Linked DNA regions of Aeoliella mucimassa. The protein of the gene in region 2 binds, or shares a complex with, the protein of the main gene of each other region. Links are inferred from orthologs where the notes say so. Each region holds a gene or a part of one and is shown on either strand. Other genes may lie near its edges.

The links. The genes of interacting proteins can lie anywhere in the genome.
Region 1: the proteins of hisH (region 2) and hisF are in contact, whole or in part, in a crystal structure (PDB 6RU0), measured with the Thermotoga maritima proteins. The link is inferred for Aeoliella mucimassa from one-to-one orthologs. Residues at the interface, in WP_004080484.1 of Thermotoga maritima: Asn15, Arg18, Arg22, Arg117, Leu118, Pro119, His120, Met121, Gly122, Trp123, Asn124, Asn134, Gly135, Tyr136, Tyr138, Val140, Tyr158, Glu180, Lys181, Ser182, Ser183, Lys184, Ile185; in WP_004080486.1 of Thermotoga maritima: Met1, Leu2, Ala3, Arg5, Ser40, Glu41, Asp45, Glu46, Ala70, Glu71, Ile73, Asp74, Ile75, Pro76, Phe77, Asp98, Lys99, Ser122, Gln123, Glu161, Thr195, Leu196, Asn247, Arg249, Glu251.

Annotation. Positions count from the first base shown.
Region 1 is NZ_CP036278.1:1,347,204-1,351,084, reverse strand. What follows is about bases 750-3,624. They hold hisF (imidazole glycerol phosphate synthase subunit HisF), read right to left. Parts: upstream 2,638-3,624; coding sequence 1,861-2,637; downstream 750-1,860. Other genes in these bases: Pan181_RS05520 (hypothetical protein), read right to left, coding at 3,445-3,624; Pan181_RS05525 (DNA alkylation repair protein), read right to left, coding at 2,686-3,396; Pan181_RS05535 (glycoside hydrolase family 43 protein), read left to right, coding at 750-1,819. In the rest of the region: Pan181_RS05540 (DUF7453 family protein), read left to right, coding at 1-190; more of Pan181_RS05535, read left to right, coding at 236-749; more of Pan181_RS05520, read right to left, coding at 3,625-3,881.
Region 2 is NZ_CP036278.1:2,072,074-2,075,942, reverse strand. What follows is about bases 400-3,262. They hold hisH (imidazole glycerol phosphate synthase subunit HisH), read right to left. Parts: upstream 2,203-3,262; coding sequence 1,597-2,202; downstream 400-1,596. Other genes in these bases: Pan181_RS08325 (hypothetical protein), read left to right, coding at 2,637-3,262; Pan181_RS08330 (hypothetical protein), read right to left, coding at 2,336-2,545; Pan181_RS08340 (DUF2442 domain-containing protein), read right to left, coding at 1,277-1,558; Pan181_RS08345 (hypothetical protein), read right to left, coding at 902-1,252; hisA (1-(5-phosphoribosyl)-5-[(5-phosphoribosylamino)methylideneamino]imidazole-4-carboxamide isomerase), read right to left, coding at 400-604. Also shown: more of hisA, read right to left, coding at 1-399; more of Pan181_RS08325, read left to right, coding at 3,263-3,314; Pan181_RS08320 (LURP-one-related/scramblase family protein), read right to left, coding at 3,354-3,842. UniProt on the Escherichia coli protein: IGPS catalyzes the conversion of PRFAR and glutamine to IGP, AICAR and glutamate. The HisH subunit catalyzes the hydrolysis of glutamine to glutamate and ammonia as part of the synthesis of IGP and AICAR.

The DNA.
Region 1 (3,881 bases), 730 kb from region 2 along the record:
GGCGATCAACAATGCTGGCGACGGACTGGCGGGGGTCGACTTCGGCGACTACGACCTGTGGAAAGCCAACTTTGGGGTCGGCACGTCGACCGGAATCGCCGCCGCCAGCGTGCCGGAGCCGTGCACGCTGCATCTGATGCTGCTGGTCGGCTTGTCGATTGTGTTCACGCGCTGGGCAGTGTACCGTTAATAGTAGTGGACGCGAATTTCCCTCCCCTTCTCTCTCGATCTTATTATGCTTGGCACCTCGAAGCTTCTCGCTGCGTCGTTTACTGTTCTCTTGCTTGCGAGCATGGCCGCTGGCCCGCGCGTCGACGCCCAGACAGCACGTAACCCGATCATCCACGCCGATGTGCCGGACATTTCGATCATGCGTGTCGACGACACGTACTACATGAGCAGCACTACGATGCACATGAGCCCGGGGCTGCCTATCATGAAGTCGAAAGACCTCGTCAACTGGAGCCTCGCAAGTTACGCGTACGATGTGCTCGACGATGTCGACGAGCTGAACCTGAACAACGGCAAGCATAGCTACGGGCGGGGTTCGTGGGCGAGCAGCTTGCGGTATCACGACGGAGTGTTCTACGCGTCGACGTTTTCGAACACCACCGGCAAGACCTACATTTATTCCACTCGCGACGTAGATCACGGGCCGTGGCAGAAGCGGAGCTTCCGCCCGATGTTGCACGACCACACGTTGTTCTTCGACGACGATGGCAAGGCTTACATGCTGTACGGTGCCGGCGAGATCAAAATCGTGGAACTCAAGGACGACCTGACCGGCCTCCAGCCCGACGGGGTGAATCAGGTGGTGATTCGCAACGCTAGCGCGCCGGCCGGCGACAACATCATGCTGCGGGCCGAAGGGAGCCAACTGTTCAAGGTGAACGACAAGTACTACTTGTTCCACATCACCTGGCCCCGCGGCGGCATGCGTACCGTGGTGGTACACCGCGCCGACAAGATCACTGGCCCGTACGAGGGACGACTCGCTTTGCAAGACAAGGGAGTCGCCCAAGGGGGACTGATCGACACCCCCGATGGCGACTGGTACGCCTACCTGTTTCAGGATCATGGCTCGGTCGGGCGCATTCCCTACCTGGTTCCGGTCACCTGGCAAGATGGTTGGCCAGTGATCGGAAACGATGGCAAAGTGCCGATGGAGCTACCGCTGCCAGCGAGCGAAGGGCTGATTCCTGGCATTGTCGACTCCGATGAGTTCACCGCGAGCGAATCAGCGAAGCTATCACCGGTGTGGCAATGGAACCACAATCCTGATGACTCCAACTGGTCGCTAACGGCTCGCCCAGGCTACCTGCGAACCACTACCAGCCGCGTGGACGAGAGCGTGCTCTCCGCCCGCAATACGTTGACCCAACGCACCATTGGCCCCGAGTGCACCGGCGAGATTGCCCTCGACGTATCGGGGCTGAAGCCGGGAGATATGGCGGGGCTGATCCTGCTTCAGAGCAACTACGGACTCGTGGGTGTCGAAGCCACCGACCACGGCAAGCAACTGGTGATGATCAACGCCGAAACGAGCAAGCCGGAAGTCGTAGAGCAAGTGCCGCTCGAGCAGTCGCGAGTTTACCTGCGAGCCGAGTGCGACTTCCGCCAGCAGGCCGACCTCGCCCGATTCTTCTACAGCCTCGACGGCGACACCTGGCACCCCATCGGCAACCAACTACACATGACCTACACGCTCACCCACTTCATGGGCTATCGGTTCGGGCTGTTTAATGTCGCAACCGAAGAGCCAGGCGGGCAGGCTGATTTCGATTACTTCCGAATCAGCAACTCCAGAAACTCCCCCTAAGCGATCAACGCGGGAAAGCCCTCGCGTGGAGCCATTTGCACTTACACCAGCATGCGAACCGGAATGCCTCGTTCGGCCATCACTTGCTTGGTTTCTTCGATGGTGTACTCGCCGAAGTGAAAGATGCTCGCAGCCAGTGCTGCGTCGGCTTTGCCTTCGAGAATGGCGTCGGCCAGGTGCTCGGGCTTGCCGGCACCTCCGCTGGCGACCACCGGAATGGTAACCGCTTCGCTCACCGCGCGGGTGATCTCGAGATCATAGCCATCTTTGGTGCCATCGCAGTCCATGCTGGTCAGCACGATCTCGCCGGCGCCGAGTTCCTCGACCCGCTGCGCCCACTCCACGGCTTCGAGACCAGTCGGCAAGCGACCGCCGTTGATGTGTACTTCCCACCGCTCACGGCCATCCTCGCCGACGATGCGTTTGGGGTCGATGTTCACCACAGTCGCACAGCTACCAAACCAGCGAGAGACCTCGCTAACCAGCTCCGGCGTTTTGACCGCAGCCGAGTTGATGCTCACCTTCTCGGCCCCGGCGGTAATCAACGCCTTGGCGTCGGCCAGCGTGCGGATGCCACCGCCGACCGTGAATGGCATGAACACCCGCTCCGCGGTACGACGCACCATGTCGAGAGTGATCGCCCGCGCTTCGTGGCTGGCAGTGATGTCGAGAAACACCAACTCGTCGGCCCCTTCGGCTTCGTACCGGGCGGCCACTTCCACCGGATCACCAGCGTCGCGAAGGTTCACGAAGTTCGTGCCTTTCACGACTCGGCCTTGGTTCACATCGAGACACGGTATCACACGGGCAGCAAGCATAGGAAAATCGAGACTCTGGATGTGGAAACGAAGGCGACAACAGGCAATCTAACAACGAGCCGACTTGCGTTTCTTGCCGACCCGGTCCATTGATTCTACCTTGGCAATCGCCTCGGTAGCCAGCGGTACCTTGCAGCTGGTGTCGCCCATGTCGACTTCGACCTTCCCCAGGCGTTTTGCCGCCGCTTTGGCCGATTTCAGCAGCGGTTTGACGTAGCACCCCACGCAAATCACGAAATTATTCATCGCGTATCGCACCCCGTTGGGAGCGGTATCGATTTGCTCGACAACCGTATCGACTCGCTCGGTCACCTCGCTGAGATCAAGCTGATCATCTGGCAACGTAGCCAGCAGCAGCGCGTAGGTGGTCCAACCGGTTGCTGCTATCAACGGCTGCTTCGACTTCATCCACTTCAACGCAAGCGACCGCCCGTGAGGGCTCTCGGCCGCCACCGGTGCTACAGCATATTCGCCGATCATGCCCCAACCAGCAGCCTTCACCCAGGAGTCTAGCTGCTTTTTGGTCATTTGCGGTGGTTCGACCACCATGCCAGCCAGGTACATGGCGTCGGAGTTACCCGTTTCGTACAACTCGATCGCCAGCGAATGATTGCCTTTGATCTGCTTGGCAATCTTCTTTAGCTGACCGATTTGCACTCCGAAGCAATCGATGTTGCAACCATGGCGGGCGTAGGTGCGACGCGTTTGCTCGGCACCAGCCGCTTGCAAGGCCGACATCACTTCGGTCGTGGTATTCATGGCTGCCAGAATGTTGGTGGGAAGGACAGTACGTCGCTCCCTCGCATTCTAGCGTCGCGATGCGGCGGGTTGCAGTCCTTCGAAATCGCCAAACGACTTGTAGATCTTCGCGAACGGAGGCTTGAGTCCCTTGGCCGCCTTGAGGATCGACTTGGCGTCGTCGCGAGCCAACGCCCGGTTGAGCTTCGTTATCGCAGCCCGCTCTTGAGCAATCTTCGTGTCGAGCGCTTCGATGGCCTCGGTGTCGAGCCCAAACAGCTCTGCATCGAAATCGGTTTGCTCGACAACCGCCCACGAGTCGGAGGCAGCAAGAGCCATCTGCTTTAGCTCCACTTTATAGTGGGCATCGACATCGGCTGCCTTCATTGACATAGCGGGCTTCACGATCTCTTCCATGATTTCGTGGTAGTGGTTGAGGGCATCGATCGCGTAGTCGACACCAAGCTGTTCCCGGCGCTGTGTCGTAAGGTCGCGAATCGGCTCGA
Region 2 (3,869 bases):
GCGTCGTTACTCCACCGGATGCGACGACCGGAAGATCGAGCGCGGCTTGCATATCTCGCATCGCCCGCACGTTGGGGCCGGCCATCATGCCATCGGTGGCAATATCGGTATACACCAGCGCGGCAATCGGCTCACCTTCGAACTGGCGGGCGAGTTCCAAGGCCGACACGCTGCTGGTCTCCAACCAACCGTCGGTGGCGACCATGCCGTCGCGGGCGTCGATGCCGAGCACCAGCTTGTTGGGGAACTTCCGACAGGTGTCGCGGAACCAGTCGGGCTGCTTAATGGCCGAAGTGCCGACCACCAGTCGATCGATGCCAAAGCCCAGCAGCTCGATAATCGCTTGTTCGTCACGCACGCCGCCGCCGAGTTCGCATTCCATGTCGACCGCGTTCACGATGTCCTGCACGCTCGGCAGGTTCACTGGCAGCCCTTCGCGGGCGCCGTCGAGATCGACGATGTGTAAATGCTTCGCGCCAGCAGCCGCAAACTCCTTGGCCACGGAAACAGGGTCGTCGTTGAACACGGTTTCCTGCGCGTAGTCTCCCTGTCGAAGACGTACGCACTTTCCTCCGCGTAGATCAATGGCCGGCCAGATCTGCATGTTGGCAGCGCTCCTGTCGCTGTTGAGGACGCGCCCAATCGAGCCAACACTCGGGCGAGCCCCCATTGGTTTGGGGAGTCCCCGAGCCCCGGAGGGCCCACAGCCGCCGACGCCCTTTTGGGTGGAGAATTCCTCGGTGAAAACTGTATGCAATATCCCAAATCGCCCCCTCTAGTTCAAGTAGCGGACAAGGCTATCCACGCCTGCTGGGACGTAAAAGATACGAGCTTTTCGAGCCCTCCAACAAAGGGCCCATTCCTCGCTGCACCGGAGCGAAGGTGGCGATTCCGCACACTCTTAATCGACGCGATAGGTACTCTTGTGCAATACGCTGGCAATCGACAAACAGGCCGAAAACACGACGAATCCTACGACCATTGCAACCACGAATCCAAGACCACGCTGGCCTAATAGTAGCTGGATGCCGCTCGCCCCGCCCACCACGAAGCCACCGAGCCCGATGCCCCGCACGAGTCCCACCATGGCCCCTGCTGCAGGGTTACCTCGCCGCTGCTCGACGTTGGGAAAGTACTCGCCACACAGTGCGCAGCGATTCGCCAGCGGGGGTGTCGGTTTGCCACACTTGGGACACAGCAGCCCCGATTCATCCGACGGTTCCGCAGGGCTGCTGGAGGATAGAAAACTCATCGCGGTCTACAGCCCATTTATGAATCAGCGAGACTCGGTGTTCACCACCGCACTCGCCTGTGAATCGGCGACTTCAGGGAGGGCCAGCAACGCTTCTGGGGCTAGATCTGCTCCACTAGGCCAAGACACCGTTTTGGCGATGGGATCCAATTTCACCTGCCGAAACACTTTCAGATCGCGAATCGGTACAAAGACGGGTCCTTGCAAGAGTGGACTGACATCAACTACTTTCTCCGTCGCGTTCGAGAACCGCAGTCGCAATTGGTAAGCGTCGACAGGTTCAACATATTCGATGTGCAGGAGCATCAAGTCATTCTAATACGAGTTCTACAGAATCCCAACTGCTACAGGGCAGCGAAATTTGCTAGCAGCTTGAGTCCCAGTTTCTGACTCTTTTCCGGATGAAACTGAGTGGCGAACAAATTCTCGCGCTCGATGCTGCTGCAGAACGATTCTGGATAATCGGTAGTGGTCGCTACGACGGCCGAGTCGTCGGGCACTACGTAGTAGGAGTGCACAAAGTAGAAGTACGACCCGGCATCGATCCCCGCGTACAGCGGCGACTCCTTGGCCGGCGCAATCTGGTTCCATCCCATGTGCGGCACCTTATACTCGGTAGGCACCGAGAAACGCACCACCTTGCCAGGCAAGATGCCAAGGCCCTGGTGCTCGCCATCTTCGTAGCTGATGTCGAACAGCAGTTGCATGCCCAGGCAGATGCCGAGCGTTGGCTTGCCAGCGGCCACTGCGGCCCGCAACGGTTCGACCAGCTGCCGCTCGCGGAGCGCGGCCATCGCATCGGCGTAGGCCCCCACGCCAGGCAGAATCAGCTTGTCGGCCTCGGCAATCACCTGGGGATCGTCGGTGATCACGCTCGAGTAGCCCAACGACTCCAGCGCCTTCTCCACACTGCGGAGATTCCCCATTTCGTAGTTAACAATTGCGATCACGGGTCGAAAGCCAAGGGGCTGAAGTTCAGTGGGTGCCGAGGGAGAGCAAAAACGGTTCTCGCTAGCCGAGCCCCCTATTCTATCCCAACCGGGGCCTTGGCTGAATAGCCGGCGTCTGGTGGAAAAAGAATGGTCAAGGAGCTTGCTGCGCAGCTCTCATCTGTAAGAGGGTAAAAAAATCGGCGAGGTCGACCAACTCTTTCGCTTCCTCCCGCTCGGCAGTGGTGAGCGTTTGCCCCAACGATTGACGGTCGAGCAGCGTTTGCAGACGTGCTGCTACCCCTTTTGGTAAGTGGAGATGCTTTAGTTCCCCGGGAACCTCGACATCGATGGTGATGGTCATTTAGACTCCTAGTGGACTGGGCAACAACATTGTATCTGAACGCGAATTGCGGCTAACTCTCAATTCATGAACATTGCGGGATTAGATGGTAATGCAACTCCCCCAAACCCTCACCATTTGCGGATCAAAGTACTTTTTGGACGGTGGTACTACTATCCTAGAGGCCATCGATCCATCTGGGCGAGAGCGGCGGGTGCTCCTTACTCAGCACGTGTTCCCATCGCACGATGAGACTCGCGATTTCATTCCAGGGAGGCTCTTTTTCGATGGCGAATTGGTCGAAATGCGTTCGAACGAAGAGTATCAGCTACTCCATCTCCTGCGTACCGCTGATTTCAGCCCCAAGACTACTGAGAAGGTCGATGGAACTCCGATAGAACGATCTTCTGATGCGATCGTATTCGGCAACGACCTGAAGAACATCTTCGAACGCAGCCCCGAAGACAATCTCCGTGCGTTCGCCGACCAGATCGTCGGTTATGTGGAGTCTGACGCATACCTCCAGTTTTCGCTTCGTGTTGCTCAGGCGTCAGATACGAATCGCTACAATGTTTGGATCGTCTGGGAACCCGAAACACGTAATCGCATCATCGTTCGTCTGGCTCGATTATTGGGAACCGGAATTCCTGGCGCGAGGGAGTTCTTAGACAGTGAAGCTCCTATCGCAACAAACGCGACTGCTCTAGAAGTAGTAGAACTAGCGAACCAATACCAAAAGGCTGATGTTCCCTTGCGGACCGAGCCTCAATTTCCATGGGCTCTTCAATAGCGTGCTACAACGCAATCGCCAAATGTTAAATGGTGCCACCTAGTTATTGCGATCACCATCGTGCAGCACCTGGTCGATCACGATGCAGGTACAGAGGATGGCGAGGTCGTCTTCGTTGTCGACCGTCTGCACCCCGTAGCTGTCGGTCCACGCCCAGTAGCTTTTGCTCACCCGAGCGACATCGCGGCCTTGTCGCGTGAAGCTAAACTCGTGCTCCCAGAACGATCCAGTGATCGAGTAATCGTTGGGGCCAGGCACATCGAGCGTGAACTTCTGGTTGAACCAGCTCCACTCTTTGATCACCTCGGCGAACACGGTGCCATCGATCTGAATCTGATAGCGTGGCTTGAAGCTGAACAACGTTTGCGTGATGCGGGCGAGTTGGCGACCGCTCATGTCCTGAAACGAAAGGTCGTCGCCCCAACTGAAGGCCGCGCCGTCGACCTGATAGACCGGCTGTCCAAACTGGTCGCAAATCGCAGAGTCGTCGCCCCACGACCAGAATGCTTCTTTGATGCGATAAATCATCCTTTATCTCCCTCCCGAGTGCGATGC